Regions from separate parts of the Brevibacillus gelatini genome, predicted to be linked through region 2. Evidence: riboswitches for the same ligand, from Rfam matches in the RefSeq annotation. Region 2 holds a riboswitch; the other holds the start of a gene.
What was found. A riboswitch is a leader RNA that binds a small molecule or an ion and turns the genes downstream of it on or off. The one in region 2 is predicted to bind glycine.
Positions count from the first base shown of each region.

Region 1: it holds a riboswitch for glycine, as region 2 does, so the genes downstream of both, gcvT (glycine cleavage system aminomethyltransferase GcvT) here and AAFJ72_RS06165 (serine dehydratase beta chain) in region 2, are expected to answer to the same signal.

Region 1 covers NZ_CP154342.1:1,875,914-1,880,636, reverse strand. Annotated here, with positions in the region: gene gcvPA (aminomethyl-transferring glycine dehydrogenase subunit GcvPA) at 1-1,240, opposite strand, end outside; gene gcvT (glycine cleavage system aminomethyltransferase GcvT) at 1,283-2,386, opposite strand; glycine riboswitch at 2,479-2,595, opposite strand; glycine riboswitch at 2,596-2,692, opposite strand; gene AAFJ72_RS09285 (DEAD/DEAH box helicase) at 2,913-4,613, shown strand; gene AAFJ72_RS09280 (YqhG family protein) at 4,647-4,723, shown strand, end outside.
Region 2 covers NZ_CP154342.1:1,222,295-1,227,017, reverse strand. Annotated here, with positions in the region: gene purU (formyltetrahydrofolate deformylase) at 1-529, opposite strand, end outside; gene gcvH (glycine cleavage system protein GcvH) at 600-989, opposite strand; gene sdaAA (L-serine ammonia-lyase, iron-sulfur-dependent, subunit alpha) at 1,012-1,884, opposite strand; partial or broken gene AAFJ72_RS06165 (serine dehydratase beta chain) at 1,886-2,332, opposite strand; glycine riboswitch at 2,670-2,774, opposite strand; gene AAFJ72_RS06160 (ABC transporter substrate-binding protein) at 3,043-3,993, shown strand; gene AAFJ72_RS06155 (YebC/PmpR family DNA-binding transcriptional regulator) at 4,349-4,723, opposite strand, start outside.

The sequences.
Region 1 (4,723 bases), 650 kb from region 2:
CCAGGTCGTAGCCGCCGATGATGCCTGCGTCAAGCAGCTTTTTGTTTACTTCGGCAACCGGTTTGGACAGCTTGACTACGAATTCGTTAAAGAACGGAGAGGTAAAGACGACTTCCAGTCCTTTTGCCTGCAGCGCTTGTTTGGCGTAGTGCGCTTTTTGCAGGTTCAACATCGCGATTTCCTGCACGCCCTGTTTTCCGAGCGCCGACATGGTGATCGATGCAGCCAGTGCCAGCAGTGCCTGGTTGGAGCAGATGTTGGACGTCGCTTTTTCACGGCGAATGTGTTGTTCGCGCGCTTGCAGCGTGAGAACGAAGCCGCGCTTGCCGTTTTCGTCTTTTGTCTGACCGACGATCCGGCCTGGCATTTTGCGCATCAGCTTGGTTGTTGTCGCGAAATATCCGCAGTGCGGTCCGCCAAACGATGCCGGGATGCCGAATGGCTGCATGTCGCCGACCACGATGTCTGCGCCCAGTTTGCCCGGTGCTTCCAGTACGCCAAGGGCAAGCGGGTTGGCGGACGTGACAAACAGTGCGCCTTTGCCATGGGCAATCGGCTCGATTGCTGCCAGGTCCTCGACGTTTCCGAAGAAGTTCGGGTATTGGACGATGACAGCCGCCGTATTTTCGTCCACAGCCGCTTCCAGCGCTGCGAGATCGGTCACTCCGTTGCTGTCGAGCCCAACCTCGACCAGCTCCACGCTTTGTCCGTAGGCGTATGTTTTCAGAACGCCGCGCGCTTCTGGATGAACAGCACGGGAGACGACAACGCGTTTTTTGCCCGTGTGGCCAGCCGCCATCATCGCCGCTTCTGCCAGCGAAGTCGCCCCATCGTACATGGAGGAGTTCGCTACTTCCATTCCGGTCAGTTCACATACCATCGTCTGGAATTCAAAAATCGCTTGCAGCTCACCCTGACTGATCTCAGGCTGATACGGCGTGTACGCTGTAAAAAATTCTCCGCGCAACAGCATGTGGTTCACTGTGCTCGGCATGTAGTGCTGGTAAACACCAGCGCCCAAAAAGTTTACGTGCGTGTTGAAGTTGACGTTTTTATTGGCCAGACGCGAGAAGTATTTCACCAGTTCCGGCTCGGACAGAGCTTCCGGAATGTTCAGCGCACCTTTGAAGCGCACTTCTTCCGGAATGTCTGCAAACAGGTCTTCTACACTGGAAACGCCCAGGGTATCGAGCATTTCGCGCTTGTCCTGATCGGTTTGGGGCAGGTAGCGATATTTCACGAACGTTGTCCTCCTCAAAATAAATGTATAGTGAGCGATTGCCTAGTTTTTCGGACGTTTGTAAAAAGGAGTGGCTACGACCTCGGCTTTGAGGCGCTTTCCGCGAATCTCCACTTCCAGCTGGGTGCCAAGCGCCGCATGCTCGCTTTTGACGAGCGCCAGGCCGACATTTTTCTTCAAGGTTGGGGATTGTGTACCTGTCGTCACTTCGCCCACCAGTTCTTCTCCGGCATAGACCGGGTAGTGCGTGCGCGGAATGCCGCGGTCAATCATCTCGATGCCGACGAGCTTGCGAGGCGCACCGTTTTCCTTTTGCGCCTTGAGCACTTCCTGGCCGATGAACGGCACTTCTTTGTCCACCTTCACCGCGAAGCCGATCCCCGCCTCAATCGGCGTGATGTCTTTGCTCAGCTCCTGACCGTACAGCGGCAGCTTGGCTTCGAAACGCAGCGTGTCGCGTGCGCCAAGTCCGCAAGGCAAAAGTCCGTCTTCCTTGCCGGCTGCAAGCAGCGCGTCCCACAGCTCTGCTGCGCGATCGGCCGCCAGGTAAATCTCAAAGCCGTCCTCGCCAGTATAGCCCGTGCGAGAGACAAGTGCCGGAATGCCAGCGATCTCTACGTCACGCTCGAAGCGGAAGAAGCCGATTTTCGACAGGTCTGTCGCGGTCAGCTTTCGCAAGATCGATTCGGCCAAAGGTCCCTGAATGGCGAGCTGCGCCGTTTGCGGCGAAATGTTTTCAATGGTCACACCTGGAATCAGGTGCTCTTTCAGCCATTCATAGTCTTTGTCAATGTTTCCGGCGTTAATGACGAGCAGGTAATGGTCGTCTGCGTATTTGTAAACGAGCAGATCGTCGACCGTACCGCCGTCCGGGTAGCAGAGCACACTGTACTGCGCTTGCCCGACAGCCAGCTTGGACACGTCGTTGGTGGTGACGCGCTGCAAATATTCGAGCGCACTCTCGCCTTTTACGTCTACCTCGCCCATGTGAGATACGTCAAACAAACCTGCTTTCGTGCGAACGGCTTCGTGCTCCTGGCCAATGCTGGAGAACTGTACAGGCAGCTCCCAACCACCGAAGTCAATCGTTTTGGCGCCGTATTTCGCGTAGGAATCAAATAGTGGCGTTCTTTTCAGATTGGACATGTGTGGCACCTCCTAAAGGCTGTTAGTCGGCATTGCTCCCCATGAAAAAACAGAGGCGAAAAAACGGGTACACCAAAAAGAATGGTGCCCATTTTTCCTCCTCTGTCCTTGGTACCTGAGAGTTACCTTGCCAATCAAGCGCGGCGGGGATCACCGCACCTGCAAGTTTCCCCTTTGGTGGCTCCATGATCGAGCTCTCTCCAGAGTTGCGTCCAGTAGAGGTTCTTTTGCCTGAGAGATTCACCGGTTCCGGCTTGCTCCTTCGGCGCTGCAGTGGTTCGCGCAGTCTCTCCCTGCTACTATCATTCGCTGTGGGTAGATGGTCATACATAAGTTTTTGCTGCGATTTCCATACTAATAAAAGAACTTCCTCTTTATCCTACCATGAGTGTCCGCTGTTGAAAATATGCAAATTAACAGTCAGATCAAGAAACGCTTAACAAAATGATAGATACGGTAACGATTGTTAAGTTTTTTGATAAGGCGTATGAAAGTTATGGCAGAGCTTTGTAAAGGAGTAACCTATATGCCGAATATTCCCGTTTCATTCGACACGAGCTGGATAGCCCCGCTGACGGAGCGCCTGCACGAAGACGGCCCCTGGGACAAATGGGAGCTGTTCAAGCTGGCGCTGGAAGCGGAAGAGGCCATGGCTGTCCGCGAGTTCGATCAGTTGCAATGCCTGAAATACTTGCCGCTTCTCTCCCCGTTTCCCCACCAGTTGCAGACGGCGGAACGGGTGCTCAACGAAATGCGCGGGCGCGCCATTCTCGCTGACGAGGTCGGTCTTGGCAAGACGATTGAAGCCGGGCTGATTATGAAGGAGTACATGGTCAGAGGGCTGGCGAAAAAAATTCTCGTGCTCGTTCCCGCCTCCCTCGTCATCCAGTGGACGAAGGAATTGCAGCAAAAATTCGGCATTCCTGCTGTGGCGCAAAAAAAGGAGTACATGTGGAGACAGCATGAGGTTGTCGTCGCTTCCATCGACACAGCGAAAAGAGACCCGCATCGCCGCCACGTGCTCGACATCGACTACGACATGCTGATTATCGACGAGGCGCACAAGCTCAAGAACAGGCGGACGCGAAACTATCAGTTCGTGAAGGAAATTCGCAAAAAATATTGCCTGCTGCTCACGGCCACCCCGATCCAGAACGAAATGGACGAGCTGTACAACCTGATTAATTTGTTGAAGCCGGGGCACCTCGGGCACTCCGCGTCGTTTGCCTCCAATTACGTCGAAGGGAAGCGCCAGTCGAAAAACAGCGACAAATTGCGCGAAGAAATTGAAAAAGTAATGATTCGCAACAAGCGAAGCGACGGCGGCATCCAGTTCACCAGCCGACGCGTCCAGTCGATTCCCATCGAGCTGTCGCAGGAGGAAATGGAGCTGTACGAGGGCGTCACCCGCTTTGTGCGCGACCAGTACCAGGCAGAGTCAGGGCTGTTCAACTCACTCGCGTTGATTACGCTCCAGCGCGAGGTTTGCTCCAGCAAGGAAGCCGCCTTCATGACGCTGTACAACATGCACCAGCGCACCAGCGAAGATTCTCCCCTGCGCGGCCAAATTTTGCAGCTGGTGGAGATGATTAAGCGGATCGAGACGCATTCCAAGGCGGCAAAAACGGTCGAGCTGCTCCAGGAGATCAACGACAAAGTCATCATTTTCACCGAGTACCGGGCGACGCAAAACTACCTGCAAAAATATTTGCATGACCACGGCATTACCTCTGTGCCGTTTCGCGGCGGATTCAAGCGCAGCAAAAAGGACTGGATGACCGACCTGTTTCAAAACCGCGCGCAGGTGCTCATCGCCACCGAAGCAGGTGGAGAAGGCATCAACCTGCAGTTTTGCAATCAGGTCATCAACTACGACATGCCGTGGAACCCGATGCGCGTCGAACAGCGGATCGGCCGCGTCCACCGTCTCGGCCAGAAGCGGGACGTGCACATTTACAATTTGTCCACCGTCGGCACAATCGAGGAGCACATTCTGAAACTCCTGTATGAAAAAATCGACCTGTTCGAGATGGTGATCGGCGAGCTGGACGACATCGTGGAGCGGCTCAACCTCAGTTCGTCCCTGGAAGAAAATCTGACCCAGATCATCATGGACTCCAAATCGACCCGCGAAATGGCCATCAAGCTCGACAACATGGGCCAGGCGATCCGCGCCAGCCGACAACTGCACGCCTCCCCTGCCCTGTCGGGAGCAGCAGAGCAATAGCCAAAACGCCCAAAAGAAAAGAGGTTTCCCCTGATGCAAGCCAACCAGGTCAGGCAATTTGTAGAACGCTACCTCGCGGCTTTTTCCGCACACATCGTCGAAACCCATCC
Region 2 (4,723 bases):
CCAGGACGATGAAGTCGACGTTGCCCTGCAACAGCTCCAGCGCCTTGCGCTCCGCCTCTTCCTTGCTCTGGGTAGTGAGCGGAATGTGGTAAAAAGGAATTCCGTACGCTTCCACCGTCTCTTTTGCGTCCGGATGATTGCTGATGACCATGGGTATATCCACGCGGATTTCCTGCGACTTGACGCGCCAGAGCAATTCGACGAGACAGTGGTCCATTTTCGAGACGAAAATCGCCATGCGCTTTTTCTGGCTTTCTTTGCTGAGCCGCCAGTCCATCGGGTAATCCTTGGCCATTTTCGCCAGGTCCTGCTCAAGTTGTCCGAACGATTCGGACAGCGTCTCCAGATCAAACAAAATGCGCATGAAAAACATGCCGTCGCGCGGGTCTGTCGTATGCTGGTCGAACTGCACAATGTTCGCTTTGTAGCTGAATAGCAGGTTGGAGACGGCCGAGATGATGCCCAGCCGCTCCGGGCACGAAATGAGCAGGATCGCCCGATTTTCGTTTTTTGCAGGCTCTTGGTTCATATAGGTTCCTCCCGTTTTGGATGCTTTTCCCTTTCCCATAGACTGCCCAATCCGTCGGGAGCATTTACGCTCATTCCTCCAAGGCAAATTCGGCGTACTGTTCGGCAGTAAGCAGTTCGGACAGCTCACTCGGGTCGCTGATTTCCACGACAATCATCCAGCCTTTTTGGTACGCATCCGTGTTGATGATCTCCGGGCTGTCTTCCAGCTCGCTGTTTACTTCCACGACTTTGCCGCTGACTGGCGAAAACAGGTCCGATACGGCCTTGACCGACTCTACCGTGCCCATGGTTTGATTGGCGACCACTTCGGTACCCACCTGCGGAAGCTCGACAAACACGAGGTCCCCCAGTTGACTTTGGGCAAAATCGGTAATCCCTACGCGCACGCGCGTCTCGCTGAGCACCTCTACCCACTCGTGCTCCTTGCTGTACAGCCAGTTTTCTACAACTTTACTCATGTCTACTCTCCTCCGTATCGTTTTATTTCATGATTCTCTCTTTGACGGCTGAGCCTGTCGGCGTGACGGCCAGGCCGCCCAGCGCGGTTTCGCGGTAAGCACGCGGCATTTTTTTCCCAATCTCGTACATCGCCCCGATCACTTCATCGCACGGAATCTGGCTCTCGATCCCGGCCAGGGCAATATCGGCGGCGGAAAAGGCGAGCGAGGAACCGAGCACATTGCGCTTGATGCACGGAACCTCTACCAGTCCGGCAACCGGGTCACAGACGAGGCCGAGCATGGACTTCAAGGCGATGGCCGCAGCATGCACGGCCTGGCGCGGCGTTCCCTGCTTTGTCTCGACGATGGCCGCAGCAGCCATGGCCGTCGCCGAGCCGACTTCCGCCTGGCATCCCCCTGCCGCTCCCGAGATAAAGGCGCGGTTGGCGATCACATAGCCGATGGCGCTCGCCGTGAACAGCGCCATCACCAGATGCTCGAACGTGTACTTTTGATTTTCATGCAACGAAAACAGGCAGCCGGGCAAAATCCCTGCCGAGCCTGCTGTCGGCGTCGCAACGATGATTCCCATTCGCGCGTTCATTTCCGAGGTGGCGAAGGCAAACTTCATCGCGTCCCCGACAATCTGCCCCGTGAGTTGCTCGCCTTTTTCCAGATAGCGCTCCAGTTTGTAGGCATCCCCGCCAGATATGCCGCTTGGCGCCAGCGTGCGATCCGCTACCCCCTGGTCAATCGCCTCTTTCATCCTGACCAGCCGCTGCTTCATCCCTTCGACAATCTCCTGCTCCGGCCGGCCGCTTTTTGCGCTCTCGCGGGCCACCATCACTTCCGCTATGCTTTTGTTCGTCGCTTCACAAAGAGCCAACAGCTCTTCCATGGAGGCAAAGTCCATCTTATGCACCTCCTGCCACAGCTTCACAGCGTGTTTTTTGCCAAAGCTTGTTTCGCAGCTCATTCAGGTCGTACGGCGCGTTCAGCGGGATGTCGACGGCGAACTCGTTGACGTAAAAAATTTTCGAGATGCCCCCGCCAAGCGAAACACCGCCGATGACCGCCGTAACGCGGGCTGTTTTCGCCCGGACCAGCAGCGTGTTGGGATGGTCGTAATACGGGCACTCGCCCCGGCATTCGAACGCGAGGCGAACACCTCTTTTTGCCGCCAGCTCAAGCGCCACGCGGATGCGGCTGTCATCCGTGTCCAGCCCGAGCAGTCCGCCGACGATCGCTTTGTCTGTCCCGTGCCCCTTGTGCGTTTCCGAAAAGGAGTCGTAAAACACGATCTCGGCTGACTCGATGCCGCCGCCGAGAAAGTCGTGGACGAACTTCCCAATCGTCACGACCCCCGCCGTATGCGAACTGGACGGGCCAACCATGATCGGCCCGATAATGTCAAAGCAGCTGTTGTATACCATCGTCGCCCCTCCTGACTGCTTCACTGCGAGCTTCTGGTCCAGCAGACTGGTTGCGCTCCTGCAAGCTCATGACATCGCCCCCTGGAAACGTGTGGAAAAACATCGACCGCTACCTTTCCATCCTTTTGCACAGAAAAAAAGGACAGGGGAAAGATAGAGTGACGATACCCTACCTTTCCTCTGTCCTTTTTACCTGAGAGTTTAACTCCTGAAGCGATCCAGGAGTATTCCCCTTGGGTGGCTTTGTCAGCGCTCTCCAGAGGTGCGTCCGCTTGTAGTATCTGGTACCTGAGAGATTGATCCCAAGGCTTTTATGGGACTTGCTCCTTCGGTGCTAAACCGTTCGTTTAGTCTCTCCTACAACCATCATCCGCTACTATTCACTTCTTGCATATCATTGATTTTAGTAAAGCATACTCACTCTGCCAATGTCAATTCTGAAAAAAACCATTATTCAGTCTGTTATACCTGCTGACGCCGCCCCCTTTTCCATTCATGTATTTATAAGGAGGCCCGACATCATAATGTCTGAAAAAGTTCAGGAATGAAGGAGTCCCTCCCGATCCGGGTACCCTATAATTTACTGGGAAGACCTCTCATGCCACTAACAGACCAAGGTACGATCGGAGTGACGAAGGATGTATAAAAAGCTACTGGCCATCCCTGTAACGGCTGTTTTATTGTTGCTTTCAGCATGCGGTGCGAACGGGCCAGGAGGACAAGCCGCAGGCGATCCTGCCGCAAAGCCGACACGTTCTATCCAGTATTTGGGCAACACCTATACAATCCCCGCACGAACCAAACAAATCGCCTTTATTGAATCGCGCAGCAGCTTTGAAGATGCGCTTTTGACAGGCATCCCGCCGTTTGCCGCCACGGTCGAAAAAAACGGGGCGTTTCCGCAGGAATACGCGGCGATTACGCAAAATACGCAGAAGCTCCCTGCGGACATTATCGACCACGTCGGCGATCTTGCCGCCTTGGGGCCGGACACCATCCTGACTTCCGACAAGACGTCCGCAGAAAAACGCAGCAAGCTGGAAACAGCGGCAACGGTGATCCCTGTCTCCTCGAACGGGGCGCACTGGGAAGACAATCTGCGGCTGCTTGCCGAGGTGCGCGGCAAAGACGCCAACGTCGATGCGATTGTGAGCAAGGTGCGGACGAATATAGAAAAGACGCGTGAAAAGCTGGCTTCGCTCAAGGACAAAATCGTTTTGACCGCATGGTTTCACGAAGGCGCTTTTCTCGTCTATCCGAAAAACGAGCGGTACAACTACTTGCTGTACACCGATCTCGGACTGGCGACACCAGGCGTCGTCGAGCAAGCAAAAGAGCCCGTACCGCTTTCCCTTGCAGAGCTGGCACAGGCAGACCCGGATTATTTGTTTGTCATGGTCGACAAAAGCAGCGATCCCGCCGCCGCCAAAGCTTTCGAGCAGTTGAAACAGCAAAGCGAATGGAGCAATCTGCGCGCGGTTCAAAACCGCCAGGTCTACGAAAATGCAGTCAACCCGGGATTGGCGGGAGGCACCGCCTACAGCAACCAGTCGTTTTTGAACGCGCTGTCCGCGCGGTTGTTGAAATAAGCATCTTGCTCTTTACAGTTGAAGCATTTCGCGTGTATAAAAGCGGTCAATCAGATCATACTATACTCATCGAGCTCGGTGGTGTGTTTTCAAACAAGGCTGTAGTCTTCTACGGAGGCGATGCGCCATGGATGATTTACACGATCACCTAGTGAACAGAGGAAAACCGCAACAGTGCTAACAGCTTCTAACTTCATACTGGAGGTAGATGCGTCGCACGCAGTGATCGGTAACACCTCAAAGCTAGCGAGCTCGATGTATGCCGTCTCCTTTTCGGAGGCGGTTTTCTTTTTGCCATTTTGCCATAGGAAAAAGACCTTCGCCACCGAAGCAGCAAAGGTCTTGCAACACTGAATTATTCTCCAAGATCGACGTTGTGGTACACCTGCTGCACATCATCCAGGTCTTCGAGAGCGTCGATCATTTTTTCAAACTGGGCTTGCGCTTCTGCGGAAAGCGTCACTTCGTTTTGCGGGAGCATGGTCAGCTCGGCGACAGTAAATTCGCTGATGCCCGCTTTTTTCAGCGCTTCCTGCACGGCATGGAACTGCTCCGGCTCAGCGTAGACGATGACGGCCCCGTCTTCTTCCAAAATGTCGCGGACGTCTACGTCGGCTTCCATCAAAATTTCGAGCACTTCCTCGGCTGTTTTGCCTTCGAGGCCAAATACTGCCGTCGGGTCGAACATGTAGGCTACAGAGCCAGTCACACCCATGTTGCCGCCGTTTTT